2 linked regions of the Niabella beijingensis genome follow. The protein of the gene in region 1 binds, or shares a complex with, the protein of each later gene. Links are inferred from orthologs where the notes say so. Each region holds a gene or a part of one and is shown on either strand. Other genes may lie near its edges. The genes, in order: pheS and pheT.

Evidence for each region.
Region 2: the proteins of pheS (region 1) and pheT are in contact, whole or in part, in a crystal structure (PDB 6P24), measured with the Escherichia coli proteins. The link is inferred for Niabella beijingensis from one-to-one orthologs.

The regions. Positions count from the first base shown.
Region 1 is NZ_JAIQDI010000001.1:2,107,030-2,116,774, reverse strand. What follows is about bases 4,388-7,322. They hold pheS (phenylalanine--tRNA ligase subunit alpha), read right to left. Parts: upstream 6,411-7,322; coding sequence 5,364-6,410; downstream 4,388-5,363. Other genes in these bases: K7B07_RS08880 (ORF6N domain-containing protein), read left to right, coding at 6,617-6,844; K7B07_RS08890 (phosphopantetheine-binding protein), read right to left, coding at 5,012-5,275; K7B07_RS08895 (beta-ketoacyl-[acyl-carrier-protein] synthase family protein), read right to left, coding at 4,388-5,002. In the rest of the region: K7B07_RS08910 (hypothetical protein), read right to left, coding at 1-1,772; K7B07_RS08905 (response regulator), read left to right, coding at 1,989-2,666; K7B07_RS08900 (sensor histidine kinase), read left to right, coding at 2,693-3,742; more of K7B07_RS08895, read right to left, coding at 3,809-4,387; K7B07_RS08875 (Lrp/AsnC ligand binding domain-containing protein), read left to right, coding at 7,354-7,821; K7B07_RS08870 (ABC transporter permease), read right to left, coding at 7,872-8,957; K7B07_RS08865 (glycosyltransferase family 2 protein), read right to left, coding at 8,993-9,745.
Region 2 is NZ_JAIQDI010000002.1:2,173,830-2,183,677, reverse strand. The notes cover bases 3,289-6,326. They hold pheT (phenylalanine--tRNA ligase subunit beta), read right to left. Parts: upstream 6,002-6,326; coding sequence 3,575-6,001; downstream 3,289-3,574. Other genes in these bases: K7B07_RS25135 (hypothetical protein), read right to left, coding at 3,289-3,544. Also shown: K7B07_RS25155 (DNA gyrase/topoisomerase IV subunit A), read left to right, coding at 1-483; K7B07_RS25150 (MgtC/SapB family protein), read left to right, coding at 525-1,175; K7B07_RS25145 (Gfo/Idh/MocA family protein), read right to left, coding at 1,247-2,605; K7B07_RS25140 (cell division protein ZapA), read right to left, coding at 2,939-3,238; more of K7B07_RS25135, read right to left, coding at 3,254-3,288; K7B07_RS25125 (retropepsin-like aspartic protease), read left to right, coding at 6,491-7,372; K7B07_RS25120 (TlpA family protein disulfide reductase), read left to right, coding at 7,468-7,989; K7B07_RS25115 (glycosyltransferase), read right to left, coding at 8,340-9,461; tRNA guanosine(34) transglycosylase Tgt, read left to right, coding at 9,597-9,848.

The sequences.
Region 1 (9,745 bases):
GAAACCGGATTGCCTTTAATGGATTTGATAACAACCCATTGCTTGTTGCTGCGGTCGATTTTCCAGTTAGAATTGAACATATTCAGAAACCCGTTGAAAATATTGCGGCCGTCCTGGTCTCCGTAAAAGAATACCTGGCTGATCACTTCTCCCTTTTCATTGGCCAGTGAGCTGAAGCTGACATCATATACAGGAGGAATGTGCAATTCCTTGGTGAGGTCGATATGATTAGAGGAGTCTGCAGAAAGGAACAGGTTGTACAGGATGCTGTAAATGGCCACCCCTTTTTTATTACCCGCCTCTTTGTTGCGGTCAAGATTTCCCTTTACATCATTCAGCATCTGACCGGCCAGCTCGGGAAGCGTTTCATATACACTGGCATAAGAATCAGCCACATCCACCCCGTCTTCCAGTCCTTCGGTTTTTTCGAGGTTGCTTACAAATGTGGTCATCAGGTTCTTGGCATCATCCTTATTGGCAAAAGTGCTGAGGAATTGTTTTAATGTATTATAGGCTGCTGCCTGACTTAAAAACTTGCGGTAATGGTCAAAATTGAGGTTCTTCAGCAGCTCATCGCCCTTATTACCCGCTTTTTTCATCATCAGGGGGTATACGCCGTTCGTATAGCTGCTGGTATAGATCAGCCCGTTGGTGAGTACCGCCACATAATACAGCTCTTCTGCATTCAGGGGCTGCAATACCCGGAAGCGGATGGCATCCGGCCGTTCGTGCAACCCGTTTATGGGCGCCACAAATTCATCCCGGGCTTTTTGCTCCAGTTTGCTCAGCAGGCTTTTATAGCCGATGGCCGTATCCCCGGCAGAAGCACGCCTGGAATACTCGATCTGGGTATTCACCAGCAGCCGGAAATATTTGACCGGGTTGTCTTTCACGGCATCGATATCGTCGATGGTCAGTTTGCCGGTGGAGATGATATCCAGGAAGGGAAAATAGAACTGGCCGCTTTTGTTACTGCTCCGGGCCATGTTCACAATACTTTTTATAAGTGGATCATCTTCAATATTCTGGATCTTGTAGCTGAGTTTGTTGTTGGCCTGCGCATAATCATAAAGCTGCTGCGGATATTTATGGGCCATTACTCTTATCAGGCTGTCTGCATGGGGTGATTCCGGATACATTTTCAGTGCTCCAAAGGTCTTTTGCGGATAACGTTCACTCAGTTTGATCAGTATGAGGTCCCTGGTATCCTTATAGCCCGGATTGTCCTTGAAAACACGGGGCAGAATAGCGGTGTAGGCAATGTCATAAGGCAAAAAGCGGATGACCGGAGCAATGGACTGTTTATTCCGGTCGGCTTCAACACATTTTTTATAGGTGGCAATGATCTGAGGCAGGTAGGCCGCATCCACCTCTCCCCGTCCCCAGCCGGTTTTTACAAAACGCAGGATCTCGGAGATCCCCGACAAATAATTCGCCTTAAGCCGCTGATCCAGAGCCGGATCGGTTTCTATTTCGTATTGCAGCCAGTCTACCCTTTTGGTAGCGGCATCGCTTACCGCGTTATTTACCTGCTCATCAGAGGAAACTTTCAGGATGGCGTCGGCTTTTCCGTCACTGGCCATCAATGCCTTCTGATCTGCATCCACCGTTTCATGAAGTTTCAGCCGTATCATGGCAGGCGTATAGGCAGGGATGGTATCCACCGTTTCCACCGGTGCGGGGGCCTGCTTTTTTTTTCTTTTGGATCTTCTTTGTGCGTCTACCTGTACCGACAACAGCAGCAGTAAAAGGAAGGGTATAAACTTCTTCATATACATAAATCACAAGTTACGTAGCCTGGGTAAGAATATTTGGTTAAAAATCATGCAAAATTTATACCATGATACCGGCATCCGGCGATTGAGCCGTTTTCTGTGTAATTTTATAATTATAATTAGATTAATTTATTATTAACTCTATGTAATCAGGGCGCCCGGAATACGGCAGATCAAAAAAATACGGTTAGGTTTGCTTTAAATTTCTGTTAAATGGACAATAAAGGGTATAAAATTCTGGTTGCGGATGACGAACCTGACATCCTCGACATTTTATCTTATAACCTGATCAAAGAAGGCTATGATGTGACCACCGCCAAGGATGGCGAGGAGGCGATCGATCTGGCCAATAAGGTGAAGCCCCACCTGATCATCCTGGATATGATGATGCCAAAGAAAACAGGCGTCCAGGTATGCCAGGTGCTCAGGGCACAATCCACCTTTAAGGATACCCTGATCATGTTCCTTACTGCATTGAATGATGAATCCACGCAGATACGCGGACTGGAGACCGGCGCAGACGATTATGTGAACAAGCCGGTGAGCCCCAAAGTGTTATTGAGCCGGGTGAGCGCTTTGTTAAGACGGATCCACAAGGAAGATAATAAGATCATTAAGGTAGGGCCGGTAACCATTGATCCTGAAAAGTTTGTAGTGCAGAACGGGGATAAGGAGATCATACTGGCAAAAAAAGAATTCGAACTGCTCTACCTCCTGGCATTAAAACCGGGCCGTGTTTTTTTAAGAAATGAGATCCTGAACGCGATATGGGGCAATGATGTGATTGTGGGCGACCGTACCATTGATGTGCATATCCGGAAAATACGGCAGAAGCTGGAACTGGATTGCATCACCACTGTTAAAGGGGTGGGCTATAAGTTCGAGGTATAAAGCGGGAATTATTCAATGGACTGATCATGTTTGACCCTAAAAACCTTTCTCCCAGAAAATTATCCTTCTATACAGCGCTTGGACTGGCCACGCCTATCAGTATTGTCGACTATGTGCTGGAGCAGAAGTGGCAACCCGCGGTGGTCTCCTTTTTTGTGGTGCTTGTTGGTGGTTATCTTTTGGTGAGCTTTGTGCTGGAGCGTTTTATCTACCGCAAGATCAAAGTTATTTATAAGTTCATCTACCAGACAAAAGCCACCCGCCGGCAGGAGACCTATTATAAATACATCCTCCCCAAAAAAAGCCTGGATGAGGTAGCTGTTGATGTGGAAACCTGGGCACAGGAAAACCAGCAAAAAGTGGCCACCCTTCAGGCAAATGAAGAATTCCGAAGGGAATTCCTGCAAAATCTTTCCCATGAATTCAAAACCCCTGTTTTTGCGATACAAAGCTATGTGGAGACCCTTTTGAGCGGTGATATGGTAGATCCCGTTATCAGCCGGAAGTTCCTGGAAAAAACAGCCACCAATGTGGAACGGCTGACCAACCTGCTGCAGGACCTGGATGAGATCTCCAGCCTGGAACGCGGTGAGATCACTATTGTAAAACGGAATTTTGTGATCCAGGACCTGCTGAAGGATTCATTCGAAGGCATATCGATCAAGGCAGAACAGAAAAATATCCACTTCAGCATAAAAAAAGGGTGTGAGGCCCCCATCATGGTGAACGCTGATAAGGAAAAGATCCGGCAGGTAGTGATCAATCTGCTGGAAAATGCCATTAAGTACGGGAAGGTGAACGGGAGCATTAAGGCGGGTATTTACAAAACAGATGATAAGCGGATCCTGGTAGAGATCAGCGATGACGGAGTGGGTATTGCTGAAAAAAGTCTTCCCCGGATCTTTGAACGCTTTTTCCGTACGGAAACGGGCCGCAGTATGGACGTTACCGGCAGCGGGCTGGGACTGGCCATCTGCAAACATATTATTGAAGCCCATCAGCAAACCATCCATATCCGCAGTACGGAGGGGGTAGGTACTACTATTGGGTTTACACTGGCAGCCAAGAAGGATTGAGAACGGGAGGCGAAAAGTAAGAAGTGATGGTGCAGGCCGGCCTCGGGAATACAGGATCTGCGTTATTTAATACCGCCCAAAAATAAGCGAGCTGCAATTACCTCCGAAACCAAATGAATTGGACATTACATGCCTCAGAGGCCGTTGCTGGTAGCTTAACACCGGTGTAAGTCCTGTTTTTTCAACCGGTGTTTCAAAATTTAAAGAAGGGTAGACCTCCTGGTGATACAGGTTCAGGATGCTGTAAATGGCTTCCACAGCACCGGCGGCACCCAGGGTGTGGCCGGTGTAGGATTTGGTACTGGCAAATGCAGGAACCTGGTCAAACAGCCGCAACATGGCCACACTCTCCGTTTCATCATTGTTTTCTGTAGCCGTACCATGCGCATTGATGAAATCGATCGCGCCCGGTTCAAGCCCCGCTGTTTGCAATGCGCCCTGCATACAAAGAAAGGGGCCATCGGCATTCTCCGAAGTGGAGGAGGGGTGGTAGGCATCATTGTTGTTGCCGAATCCTTTCAGTTCGGCATAAACCGTATGGGAAGGGGTGATGTGCTCTTCTTTTTCAAGCACGATAAATCCGCCGGCTTCACCCAGGTTCAGCCCCTTACGGGCACTATCAAAAGGCCGGCAGGGCTCATTGGAAAGGATCATCAGCGCATTAAAGCCATTGATCGTGAACTTCGCAAGACTGTCGGTGCCGCCTACAATGGCCCGTTCTGCCAACCCGTTCTGCAACAGGCGTGCGCCATACATAATGGCATTGGCGGAAGAAGAACAGGCTGTATTGAACGTGTTGACGATACCCCCGATCGTAAAGAAGGATTGCAAAAAAAGTGTGCTGGCACTATTGGAATAGGAGCCCAGGAAGGGGCTGTTGTTGGCTTCCGTAGCATTGGCATCTGCATACATTTTGTCTGTAAGACACATGCCCCCCACAGTGCTGGCGCTGATAAAAGCAGTAGAACGGTCGCGCAACTGTGCAGCAGACAACCCTGCATCGGCAATGGCTTCCTTCATCGCATGCAGGGCGATCAGATCGGTGCGTGTTACCTCCGGATAGCTGCCCGGAAGGGCTTCCAGAAGGGTCTCCGTGCTTTTCTTTATTTCCCCGAAGGGAAGCAATGCGGCATATTTTGATTCCAGGTAAGTGGCTGCGCCGATACCGGAATTGCCGGCTGCGAGCGCCTGCCGGTTTGCCGCTACAGAATCGCCGATTGCAGAAATAAGACCCAGACCGGTAACTAAAATCCTGCCCAAAACAGAAACTTATTTTGTACGATGCTGTTCGATATAATCGACCATCGTATTAACGGTGGTCAGTATTTTCCGGCCTTCCTTGGGATCCTGGATGTTGATGCCGTATTCCCGGGAAAGCATTACGATGAGCTCGATAGAGTCGATCGAATCCAGGCCAAGCCCTTCGCCAAACAGCGGCTCCTCATCCTTGATGTCCTCGGGTTTGACATTATTCAGGTTCAGGAACTTTATGATCTGTTCTTTTACCTGTTGTTTCAGTTGTTCTTTTTCCATTATTTGTTCTATAAATAGTTATCAAAAATAAGCATCTTGGATGGTTACAGCCACCCGGGGTACAGATGCGGATTAAATAGGTATTGTTTTAAGTGGCAGCGGTAAATTGTTTCAGGAAACGGACATCATTCTCACTGAACAGCCGGATATCGTTGATACCATATTTCAGCATCGCCGGGCGTTCCACACCCATACCAAAGGCAAAGCCGGTATATTTTTCCGGATCGATGCCACAATTCTGCAGTACATTGGGATGCACCATTCCGCAACCCAGTATCTCCACCCAGCCGGTCTTTTTACAGATATTACACCCTTTGCCGCCACAGATAAAACAGCTCACATCCATTTCTGCACTGGGTTCGGTAAAGGGGAAATAAGAAGGACGGAAGCGCACCCGTACGTCTTTCCCGTACATTTCACGCACAAAGAAATACAGTGTTTGCTTCAGGTCGGCGAAGGATACATTCTCGTCGATATACAGCCCTTCCACCTGGTGAAAGAAGCAATGGCTCCGGGCGCTGATGGTTTCGTTCCGGTATACGCGTCCGGGGCAGATCACACGGATCGGTAATTTTCCCTTTTCCATTTCCCGGATCTGGGTATTGCTGGTGTGGGTACGCAGCAGCCAGTCAACGGCCGTGTTTTCGCCGGCATCCACGTAAAACGTGTCCTGCATATCGCGTGCCGGGTGGTGGGCCGGCATGTTCAATGCCGTAAAATTATGCCAGTCGTCTTCGATCTCCGGTCCTTCGGCCACAGCAAATCCCAGCCGCTGGAAAACGGAAATGATCTTCTGACGCATCAGGGATATCGGGTGGCGGCTTCCCAATGGCATTTCATCACCGGGAAGGGAAAGGTCCGGTCTGCTGTTCTGGGCGCCGTTGGCGGCAGCTTCAGCAGTTTCCTTCAGCTGTGCGTATTTTGCCTCTGTGAATAATTTGAATTCATTCAGCAGCTGACCGGCTTCTTTTTTTTGTTCAGCCGGTACATTCTTCATTGCTCCCATTACCTGTTTTACCTGGCCCTTGGAGCCCAGCCATTTGATGCGGAAGGCTTCGGCTGCCTGTTCGCCGGTACCGGAGAATTCAGTGATCTCTTTTTTATACGTCTCTAAGGTTTGAATCAAATCCTGCATAGCGGGCAAAGATAATTAAAATGGAGGAGGCAAGATACCGGTAATTTCGGGGGGATGAAACCATTTTTTGCAGGATGTGCATCACTCCGGGAATAGTATGGTTTGCGTATGGGCAAATGTGCCGGGAACGTTGTTTTCGCAGGGGGATAAAATGATGTAAATTGATATAGAAAACAGGCGAATCACTAAAAACAAATGAAAACACCATGCAATTAACTGTTATTCAGCAAAAAATTTGCGAAATAAGAGGTCAGCACGTAATGATGGATTACGATCCCGCTGAACTCTATCAGATCGACACCAGGCAGCTGAAGGAGTCTGTACGGAGAAACAGGAAACGCTTTCCGGAGGGTTTTATGACTGCGCTTACAAAAAGAGGAATACGATGCTTTACGGTCGCAATTTGTGACCTTAAAGCATTTCCCTGCTATTGACAATGAACCAGTAGCTTCAAAAAAAGGCCTGGAAAAACAGGGAGCGGATTGGTTATCAATGAACCGGTGCTGCGGCAGACAATAAACGATTATGGACTTTGGCAGGACTGGAGCGGGAAAGGGAGGATACCAGGAACAATAAAAAAACCTTACAGGGGTTACCTGTAAGGTTTTAAAAAGCTGTAGGGGGAGGGCTCGAACCTCCACGAGGCAGTTAGCCGCAACACAAAATCCGTGGTGGTCAACCCCGGTCGGTCCTGACCGAAATCAGCACCGGCTCTATGCTGTGTTTATCCTGTGCTCCTCACCCCCGAGACAAGAGGGCATGTCTGCCAAAAATTTCATCACCCCACAGTGTAAAAGAACGCCGCTTTTTTCAGCGTTTGATAGAACAAAAATAGACATTACAGGGGGATCATTCCAAATAATTCAATAAAAATTTTGAAAATATAGAAAATGTTTAAATATTTGCAATGATTGTTAAATTATTTAAAATCAATATTGCCTAAATGAACAATAAATTGAATCTAGACAAACTCGATCTGCAGATCATCCAGCACATGATGGAAGATGCTGAAATTTCCTATGCCGACCTCGGCAAAAAACTTTTTGTATCCGGAGGAACGATACATGTGCGGATAAAGAAACTGCAGAAGGACGGCATAGTGAAAGGTACAAAATTAAATACAGATTTAAAACTGTTAGGGTATGATGTGATTGCTTTTATCGGGATCTATCTGAAGGAAAGCTCACTGTACGACTCGGTGGCAAAAGAGTTGTATAAACTGAAAGAAGTGGTGCGACTGAACTATACGACCGGGAACTACAGTATGTTTGCGGAAATCATTTGTAAGGATATCAGTGAACTGCGGAACGTACTGCATGAGAAACTGCAAAAGATCAAAGGCATTGAAAGAACTGAAACGCTGATCTCTCTTGAGGAAAGTTTTGCCAGAAATGTAAGGGTGCTGGATTAGATGCTGTGGGCATCGAGGTGGGAGCATCCGGCATCAAAGGCCCGGCGCCCTCACAGTTTTCCTCTTACGTTCAGCGCATCCCGCAGTCCGTTTCCGAAAAGATTAAAGGCCAGCACAAGGATCATGATCGCGAAGCCCGGAGCCAGTGCCAGCATTGGGTTTTGAGTAATGATGAAATTGTAGTTCTCTTTGATCATCAGCCCCCAGCTGGGTTGCGGCGGTTGTACCCCCACACCTAAAAAACTCAGTCCGGCTTCAATAACGATCGCGGACGCAAAATTTGCTGCTGCAATAACCAGTACAGGACCCATAATATTGGGCCAGATATGACCTGCAATGATGCGGGCATTTTTAAAACCAAGCGCCTTTGTTGCTTCGATGTATTCCAGTTCTCTTACCGCGAGTACCTGCCCTCTTACAAGCCGTGCCACGTTTACCCACATGGTAAGTCCTACTGCAATAAATACCTGCCAGAATCCTTTTCCCAGTGCCAGCGTGATCGCAAACACCAGCAGCAGGGTGGGAATGCTCCAGATCACATTGATGAACCACATAATGATTTCATCGACCCGGCCGCGATAATATCCGGCCAGTGATCCCAGTATCAGTCCGATGCTGATGGAAATAAGCACGGTAATCATTCCCACACTTAAACTGACTCTTGTGCCTACGATCAGCCGGCTTAAAATGTCCCGGCCGTAGCTGTCGGTACCCAGCCAGAATGTTTTTGTTTCCAGGGGTACGGGGGCCAGCAGGGATTTTGCAAACCCAAGCCGTTCCGTGACGCCTTCGTCAATATACTTTTCTACAATGATACTGTCTGCGGTATAGTGATGTGCTGTGATCGGAATATAGTCCCAGCGGTCCGGGCTGCCGCTGACCAGCCGTTGAAAAAAACCGGCAGCGGGCGGTGCCTGTTCTTTTTTTACTTTGAGGAAGGATTGTTTCCAGCCGGGTTTGGCACCCCCTATTTCCAGGATGATCCGGTTGGCATTGGGGGAAGCGTCCTGCGCCAGGAAATAACAGAAGATCGCCACAAGGGCCGAAAAAAGGATCACATACAAACCAATAACCGCCCCCTTGTTTTTTCTGAGCCGTTTCCAGGCCGGCTGACGGAATATTGAGAAGAATTGCATGGATCTCAAATGTAAGAAAAATGGTGGTAAGCAGCTTATTTTACACGCCGGCCTTTCCACTCGTATTTACCAAAGCTGCCCAGGAACCCGGCAAGCACGGTATAGGCGATGTGCAGCGGCTGAAAAAAGAAAAAGTATTTTAATAATGCTCCTTTGTCAAAAAACTGCGCCACGCTTTTTATAAACGGGTATTCAATAATGGTCTTTAAGATCCAGAAAACAAGCAGGGCATAAAAATAACTGAAGTGTATAAACCCTGCAATGAACAACACCGGAAACGAGAGGTTAAAAAGATATACCAGGAACAATACTGCAAAAATCCGCTTGTCATCGTACGTGGTGGCCTTACTGGCCCAGCGGATGCGCTGGTTAATGAAGGCGTTCCAGGTGGGAGCAGCACCGGTTTTTACAATGGCCTGTTTTGATTTCAGGTAGGCTACCTGTTCGGGGTAACGCTTCCAGATCTTATGCATCAGAAGCATATCATCGCCGGAAGCGATCTGATCGATGCCGGCGAAGCCGTTTACATCATAGAAGACCGACCGCCGGTAAGCGAGATTGGCACCATTGCACATGGTGTGTATATTCTTATAAACGGAAGCCCCGGTGATGCCCTGTAATGTAAGAAAATCCAGGTCCTGGAACCTGTTGATCAGAGAAGGCTCCTCCATAAATGCAACGGGAGCTGCTATAAAAACCGCACGGGTTCCGGTGATCAGCCGGGCAAAACTTTGCAGCCAGTCCGGAGATACCAGGCAATCCGCATCCGTGCAAACAATCCAGGCATT
Region 2 (9,848 bases), on another replicon or contig:
GAGGAAAAAGGCCAGTACCTGGGTATGTTTGAGCCGGATGACCGCATCCTGGTGCTTTATACGGATGGCTATTATGAAATAACCGACCAGGAGATGACGCAGAAGTTTGATGCGGATAAAGTGTTGCTGATCGAGCGGTTTGATCCGGAAAAGATCATTACGGCGGTTTATGTCGATAAAAAGCAATTGCAGTTTAATGTAAAGCGCTTTAAGATCGAAACGTCCACATTGAAGAATAAATTCCTGTTTATAAAAGAAGGAGACGGCAACTACCTGGAGTGTGCTACCACCATGCCGGAACCGGTACTGATGGTGCAAAGCGGTAAGGGAAGCCAGATCCGGAGCGCGAAGTTCAAGCTGGCAAAAATGACCGATGTAATGGGCTGGAAGGCAGTGGGAGCAAAGCTGACCGACTATAACAAATCGGTGGTAATGGAATGGGTGGAGAACGAGAAACCAACCAATCAGCAGGAATTGTTCTAACTTAGTGACAAAATCATTGCCCATCCGGGTGTAATAAGCGCATGATGACGGATGTTTTTGAAATGACCGATCTGTACAAGGCCCTGCTGGCATTGCTGGCAGGACTTATCCTTGGACTTGAACGGGAGTTGAAGGACAAGGCCGCGGGGCTGAAAACGATCTCTGTCATTTGTCTGGGATCCGCCTTATTTTCCATTCTGTCGCTTAAGATCACCGGGCCCTATGCAGATGGTGCCCGTATTGCTTCTTATGTCGTCAGCGGGATCGGTTTCCTGGGTGCAGGGGTGATCTTTAAAGATGGGATCAATGTTTCCGGTCTTACCACGGCCAGTGTGATCTGGATGGCGGCTGCGGTAGGGATGTCGATCGGGTTTGGGAAGATCTATCTCGCAGCGATCTTTTTAGGCACCTGTCTGCTGATCGTATATACCGGCCGGTACCTGAACCTGGCCCTTTTCTCCGGGAAAACAAGCCGTACTCTCCGGATCGTGTTGCTGCACAATAATACGGCGATCAAAGATGAGATCATACGGCAGCTGAAACCCTATATCTCCCGGCTGGAGCAGGTAAAACTGGAATCCTTCCCCGAAAAAATGGTCGTATCCCTGAACCTGATGATCCCCACAAAAAAGCTGGCACAGCTGGAAGCCTACCTGGTAAGTGAGCACCGGATCGAAAGTTTTGAATTATAGAAGCACGGCACTGAAATAATAAAAGCGGGAAGCACATTGTCTTCCCGCTTTTTATATATGTTCCTGCTTACTTAATATTTAAACACTTTTCCACCTGCCATTACTTCCTGGGTACTGGCATCAAAAGTAGCCTTCATGCCTGTACGGGCTGCTGCCGTGGCCATGATATTGGCCACCGAATGCATATAACCCGCTTCGGCAGGTGCATGCGTCTGCTTGCGGCTGCGTACGCATTCCATCCAGTTGAGCATATGACTGCTGGTAAGCGGATCGGCACCGGTGTTGGCCGATGTTTCCACTTTTTCTGCCTTTTCGGTCAGTGAAAATTCCGGCAACAGGTTGGCCTTCATGCCCATGGGTTGGGCAAATTTTTCTTCCAGTCCGCCCCTGGGCGAAACCTTATTGGTGATCAGGTTTAGCTCACCGCCGTTGGAGTAGTAAACTTCTGCCGGCCGTTCATCGCCGTTGGTCATGCGCGACATAAATACTACCTGGAATCCTTTTGAAGGATCCTCTTCCGGACCATAATCAAACACTGCTGTAGTGGTGTCCCAGTTCCGGCGGCCATCCTTCCATTGATAAATGCCGCCGTTGGCGGTTACACTGCGGGGATGCTTCAGTCCGCTGAACCAGTGCACGGTGTCGATCTGGTGACTCATCCACTGACCGAAGGCACCGGAGGAATAAGGCCAGAACAGGCGATACTCCAGGTATTTGCGGGGATCCCAGTCTTCATAAGGGCGGTTCATCAGGAACCGCTTCCAGTCCGTATCTTCCTGTTTTAATTTGGCAACCAGTTCCGGCCGGCGCCAGCGCCCGGGCTGGTTCACATTCCAGGTGAGCTCCACCATGTTGATATCCCCGAATTTTCCCGACCGTATAAATTCCTCAGCGGCCTTGTAATTGGTACCGCTGCGGCGTTGGGAACCGATCTGAATGATCTGTTTTGATGCGTTGATCGCTTTTAATGCTGCCCGGTTGTCTTCCATGGTTTCAGCAAAAGGCTTTTCCACGTAAGCGTCGCAGCGGGCACTTACCGCTTCAATGGCGCAGAGCGCATGCTGGAAGTCGGCCGTGCTGATGATAACCGCATCCACATCTTTGGCGGAATACAGCTCCTCATTATTGCGGTATCCTTTTACAGGATGCCCCAGTTTCTCCTGCAGGAATTCAGTACCGAGGTTACGGCGGTAACTCCACAGATCGGATACTCCGGTAATATCGAAGTTCAGTTTCTTGTAATGATTTAAAAAAGAAGGGAAGAGGGAACTGCGGAACCGGTCGGAGAATCCTACGATTCCTACACGTACCCGGTCGTTCGCACCAAGGATGTTACCGTAGCTTTTTGCAGACCATCCCATGGAGGCCAGGTATGTACCGGTAGTGGCCAATGCGGCCTGGCGGATAAAGGTTCTTCTTGAATTGGACATATGGCTTTGTTTATAAATAGAGAAATGAACAGCAAATGCTGCCCCGAGCATTTAAATTTACTCAACAATGCTGAATAAAGCACCGGTAAGCACCATATTTTGCTAAAACGTTTTCGGATGCTGTGAATTATCGGCTGAGATTTCAGGATTAAGTGCGATATAAGAGTTGAGATATGAGAATTAAGAGTTCAGTTGCCGGGTACAATTGAGCAATCCGGACCCGGCGGGTGAAGAAAGCTGCACAATACAGTAGCAGTCTTCTGACGCGTTTCTGTCGTTCGTCTCAACTCTCAACTCTCAATTTTCGAGTCTCTACCAGCCTTCTGCAATGAATTACCCCTGCAGCTCGCTGTCGAGGATCGCTTCGAGCTGGTTCAGTTTATCCATGATCACATCGGAATCCATAGAGGAGGCCGCTTCGGCCTTGAATTCCGTGGCAAACCAGATCAGCACCATGGATACATAATCCTGCATGTCTTTTCCGGGGAATGTCTTTTTAAATTCCATCACTTTATCATTGATGATCTTGATAGAATGACGGACCGTCTCTTCATCGGCAGGCTCCACCCGGATGCGGAAGTGCCGGTCGGCGATCATAATATTAGCGGGGATCAGATTTTCTTCCTGTGACATGATTGTACTTTTAGGTTAAACACTCAGCAATGCAATACACCGGTCTATTTCGCGGAGGTAGCCATTGACCCGTTTTTCAAAGGCTTTCCGCTCTTCCGTACTCATGGAAGTGTTCCCGTAACGGGCAATATCGAGCTGTTGCTGCGCGGCTTCCATGTTGGAGACCGCACTGGCTGCAGCGGCACGGGCTTCTTCCAGGTCCTGTTTCAGGGCCATATTCTCTTTTTCTATGGCTGCATTTTTCCGGCTCAGCTGGATCAGCTTTTCCTGTATCAGCCTGATTTTTTCTTCTATCGCCTGACTCATCAATAAAATTTATAGGTTATCGATTACGGATTATTTCCGGATTTCTACCTGCAAATCTCTCTCCAAACTTTGCATGATCTTCTTCATCCAGCCATCGATCTCTACATCGGTCAATGTTTTTTCCTCATCCAGGAAGGTAAAATTAATGGCCAGCGATTTTTTACCGGCGCCCAGTTTGTCACTTACAAAAACGTCAAAAAGCTGAACAGATTGTAATTTTTTGAGATTTAATTTCCGGATCACTGCCTCCACCGACCGGTAAGGCAGCTCCTGCGGAGCGATCATGGCAATATCCCGCTGCACACCGGGGAACCTTGGGATAGGGGAAAACTGGGTCTTGTGTTTTAAGGCCAGCTTTAAAAGGGCATTCCAATCCAGATCAGCATAGAATACGGGTTGTTTGATGTAGAACCGGTCCAGCAGATCCCGGTGCACGGCGCCGATCTTTCCCAGCCCCGCCGGACCGGATTTGAGCTCCAGTCCATATTGAAAATTCGGTGTTTCCAGCTCATCATATTGCACTCCGGAAATACCGCATACCTGCAATATTTTTTCCACAATACCTTTCAATGCAAAGAAATCGTATTTGACACCCGGTTGTTTCCAGCCGGCCGCCTGCTGATTGCCGGATAAATAAATACAGAGATGCTCCGGTTCTTCAAAATTTCCTTTTTTGTTGATAATGTACGTTTTACCAAACTCAAATAATCTTAAATTTTCGTTCTTCCGGTTTAGATTCCGCAGAATGATCTCCAGCCCGGTTTCCAGCATGTCTGGCCGCATGATGTTCAATTCAGCGCTAAGGCTGTTCTTCATCTTCACCACACCGGTCAGCTCCTGTTCAGAATAATAGGCATTGTTGGTGATGGAGTTGGTAAGGATCTCCTGGTGACCGGATCCGATTAATTGCGAAACTATTTTTTCTTTAATAGATTCGCTTTCAATATTTTCATCTACAGAAGGTGTTATTTTTATCGATGTTGGGATCTCCACGTTGTCCAGCCCGTCGATCCGCAGGATCTCTTCCACCAGGTCGGCCTGCAACCGGATGTCCGGCTTATGATAGGGCACAGAGATCAGCAGGGCATCGATCGTGTCTTTTTCCACTTCAAAACCCAGTGATTGCAAAATGGATTTGATCGCATCCGGGTGATAGTTCTTGCCGCTTAATTTTTTAAGGTAATGATATTTCAGGGCGATCTCTTTCCGGGGCTGGGGATCCGGGTAAAGATCATAAATATCAGAGGCAATGCTTCCGCCGCAGATCTCAAGGATCAGACCGGTAGCGCGCTTCAATACATTTACCGTTGCTGAAATGTCCGTGCCTTTTTCAAAGCGGGTGGCGGCATCAGTCCTTAGCCCGTGCCGGAAAGAGGTCTTGCGGATGGTTACCGGATCAAAACAGGCACTTTCCAGGAAAATGCGGGCCGTTTGATCCGTTACGCCGCTTTCCAGTCCGCCGAAAACACCGCCGATACACATTCCGCCTTCTGCGTCACAGATCATAAGGTCCTCAGCACTTAACTTCCGTTCTTTTTCATCAAGGGTGATAAAGGTAGTGCCTTCCGGGAGGTTTTTGACGATCACCTGGTTGCCCCGTATTTTATCCGCATCAAACGCATGCAGGGGTTGCCCCGTTTCATGTTGTATGAAATTGGTAATATCTACTATATTGTTTATGGGTCTCAATCCAATAGCTTTTAATACATGCTGCAGCCATTTGGGTGATTGGCCCACTTTTATACCATCGATACAAATGCCGCTGTAACGGGGGCAGGCTATTTTATTTTCGACTGTAACCTTTAGCGGGGCCTTGCCTTTAGGTGCCTTAAAGCTGCCGGTCTCAGGAAGTTTGGGCCGTACCGATTTTTTATCATGATGGGAAAGATAGGCGCATACGTCGCGTGCCACGCCCCAATGGCTCATTGCGTCCATTCGGTTAGGGGTAAGGCCGATCTCAAAGATCATATCCGAATAACTCTGAAAATATTCAGAAGCCGGAGTTCCGGGTTTAACATTGTCCGGCAGCACCAGGATGCCGTCATGTGAAGCGCCCAGGCCGATCTCGTCTTCCGCACAGATCATACCCTGACTTTCCTCTCCGCGGATCTTGGCCAGCTTCATGGTTACCGGTGCATTATTTAGCGGGTAAATGGTAGCGCCCACGGGTGCCACAATCACCTTTTGTCCTGCGGCTACATTGGGAGCGCCACATACAATGTTAAGAGGGATGTCCCCGCCAACCGTAACTTTTGTCAGTTTCAGTTTATCAGCGTTCGGATGCGGATGGGTTTCCAGTACTTCGCCTACCACCAGGCCTTTCAGACCGCCTTTTAATTCTTCATATTCATGAACGGCTTCCACTTCGAGTCCGATAGAAGTTAAAATCTGGCTCAATCGTTCCACACTTACGGTAACCGGGAGGTAGTCACTCAGCCATTTATAGGATATTATCATCTGCTCTTAATAATTGGTAAAAATTGAACTGCGAATATACAATTTAGCCCCCAGCTATACGAATACCCCCGCATAAATAAGCAGCGGAATATTTAAATTGTATGTATAATTTTGATGAACAAAGAAAAAAAGAAGTTGTTTTAAATAAGTTTATTAATTTATATAATATTAAAGTTTCTTTATATGTTGTGCCTGAAAAATACTTATCATCATGAAAAAGTTAGATGCAATACACAAAACATCATTTAAAGAAGAAGCATGCCTTTTTTATCAAGACTTCATTGCTAAAGAGAATAAAGGCGAAGCTGCAGAAAGGTGTATACAGTATGTTGTGCACTCGAGAAGAAATTGGATCCAGTTGTTGCCCAGTGGGTAGCATATTTTTTATAGTGATGCCTTTTAAGGCCTACAGAAACAGTCTTTGTTATCATAACCATATGAAAGTTGGCTTTTATTAAGCCGTTTAATTTTTAACTATAATCACACAATATGTTTTCTACTTTCTTTTCGTGGTCAGGATCTTTTTTTATTTGTTTATTTATAACCAGTACAAGCCATGCACAGTCTTTTATACCATTTGAAATGAGCCCCGAGGGCCATATAATGGTCAAGGCAAAGGTTAATGGGGTAGAAGGCAACTTTATATTTGATACGGGTGCGGGATTAACGCTAATAACCAAAACCTTTTCAGAGAAAGTAGGCAAGCTGCACAAACAGGATGGGAGCTATACCGGTTTTCGGGCAACTGGTGAGCAACTGACGGCTGATCTGTATGATGCGAACACGTTAGCATTAGGGAATTTTGTTGAACAAAGTCCGGTATTAACCATTTTTGATGTGAACCTTGGTACTATCGACGGGTTAATCTCTCTCATGAGCTTTAAGGAACAACCATTTACAATCGATTATACAAACAAGAGAATCGTTTTTGAAACTGATAAAAGCATGTCTGTCGTTCGTAAAGCTGGCCATCCAATTCCATTACAGCTAAATGACTCGCGAGGCAAAGCGCTCTCAATTTTCGCTTATTTTATTGTGAATGATAGTTTAACACTACAATTTTCAATTGATAGTGGGGCGGGGAATAATGTATATCGGATAAACTCAAAATTTATTTCGGCTTTAAGTATTGATACAGCAAAGGCTGATAAAATAGTTATCCCAAGTGAATTTAATCCTGAGATCAAAACCATTATTTACCAAACCGGTATAAAATCCATAACCACAAAAGCTTCACCTGCTATTCAGTGCCGAGATATAAAAGCCTCCTTCATTGATGGCTTAATTTACGATGGTATTGTATCATTAAACTGGATCGGAAAACAGGTTACATTTGATTTAAAAAACAGAGAAATGATCGTTCTGAAGTAGGAACACTTCTTTTTAAGTTGAGTATTGTTTACGTTAGTATAGTGGAATTTAATACGAAAGGAGTGCTAAATTCGCAGGGCGTTAACTATTGGGATATGATGAAAAATATACTGCTCCTGCTGCTGCTGACGCTGCAATTTTCCGGTGCCGGTGCCCAGGGTTCGGGAGTATGGAAAGTAGCTATGGGAGATACCATCCCGGATTTTGGCTTTACACTTAAAAACGCCGGAGACTCTGTGAAGATCAGTAATTACAGGGGCAAGGTAGTGCTCATTAATTTTTTTGCCACCTGGTGCGGCCCCTGCCGGGCAGAACTGCCGCGGATACAACGGGAAATCTGGAACGTATATAAAAATAACCCGCGGTTCGCATTGTTCATCTTCGGACGCGAAGAGGGCTGGGATAAGCTGAATGCCTTTGTGCAACAAAAAAAATTCAGCTTTCCCCTACTGGCCGATCCGGAACGGCAGATTTTTTCCCGGTTTGCCGACACGTTTATTCCCCGCAATGTGGTGATCGATGAAACGGGTAAGGTCATTTACCAGTCGGTAGGATATGATAAAACGGAGTTTGAAAAACTGCTGGTACTTCTGAAAGGATCCCTGGAGCACAAATAATTTTCTGCATAAAAAAAGCCCTGCAGGCCGGATGGGAATTGCAGGGCATAGAAATGGGTGTTTTTATGATGGTAGACTTACGGGTTGAAAAAAGTGCCCGGAAAAAAGCGGGTTACTGATCTCTTTAAAAATATTATATGAGGAACGGTGACGGAGGGTGCAGAGCGGACCGGTATAAAACGGGCCTTCTCCGGTTGCTTAAGCCGGCGGGGCGCCTGCCCGATGTGACCCATACGGGGGCATGCCTCAGGAAATATATGAGCGATTGCAAGCGACGGTTTCATGGCTTCCGTTTAGTGGTAGTTCTACTGCTAAACGGAAAAAACAGCAAAAACGCAACAGCGCAGAGGTCAACTCCAGGACTTTTTTTCTTTTCTTATCAGCATCGGGGCAAAAAACAGGTAGTAGCATACCATCCATAGGTCCATTATAAGGACCCATTTCCGGAGATCCGGTTCGTTCAGTTTTTTCATTACATTGGCAAAAAGGAGCTGCTGAAGGAGGGACTTCCCCAGTAAAATGCCCAGGCCTGCCCGCCAGTCGTACCAGATACAACAGGCAATGATCAAAAAGTAAAATAAAAAATGAGACAGGCTGTATAACCCTAACAAAAACTTGTGTTTAGGTTTGTAATATTTCGAAGTACTGAAATGCCTTGTCTTTTGATTTTTCCATTCTTTCCAGGTCCGTTTGGGGCTGCTTAAGGTATGAGCCGCCGGATCAATAACAACAGCGGTGTTTTTTGCGGTGGCTACCTTATTTATAAACAGATCATCGTCGCCGCCCGGAAGGTGATTGACATCCGAGAAGCCTTTATTATTCAGGAACAGGCTTTTTTTATAACTGAGGTTCCTTCCCACACCCATATAGGGTACACCGGCCAGCGCATAGGACAGGTATTGCAGGGCGCTGTGAAAGGTCTCGTAACGGATCACCTTATTAAGAAAACCGGGATATTTATGGTAGGCGCCGTAGCCCAGTACGATCTCGATCTGCTGCTCATAGGGCTCCTGCATTTTCTGAAGCCAGTGTTCGGTGGCCGGCACACAATCGGCGTCGGTAAGCAGGAGGATCTCATGACCGGCCTGCCGTATGCCCATGGAAAGCGGGTATTTTTTTCCCGGTATATGCTGTGCGTTCTGTTGAAGATTGAGCAGGCTGAGCCCTCCGTATTTTCCGTTCAGTTCCTGCAATACATATTTACTGTCGTCTGTGGAATTGTCGTTCACCACCAGGATCTGCCGGCTGGCGGCATATTCCTGAAAGATCAGCCCGGGAATATTTTTGGCAAAATTGCGGGCCTCATTCTTACCGCATACGATAATGCTCACGGGGTGCTGTTGTATACTGCTTTGGCTCCGGGGCTTAAAAAACACCAGCCGGGCAAAAAAATAAAGATAATAGAACAGGAGAACGGCCGTAAAAAGCAGGAGCGCGATAAATATGATATATCCAGGGGTTAGGTCCGGCATGGCGCAAATATAGCGCGCTAATTTTAAATTTGAATGAAGATATAAGACTTCAGTTGTCCGATTTCAGATTTCAGGCCTCATTTCTCAACTCAGCTTTCTCAATTCTTCCAGTTGTATTAATTTTGCCGCCAATTTATGGCACAACTCAGTTTTCAGCTACAACACACCGATACGGGATCCGCCGCTCGCGCGGGTCTGATTCAGACCGATCACGGACAAATTGAAACACCTGTTTTCATGCCGGTGGGCACCGCAGGCTCCGTAAAAGCGGTTACCCAGGCACAGCTCGAAAACGATATACACGCCCGGATCATTCTTGGAAATACCTACCACCTTTACCTGCGGCCCGGTTTGGAAGTACTGGAAAAAGCCGGCGGTCTGCACCGG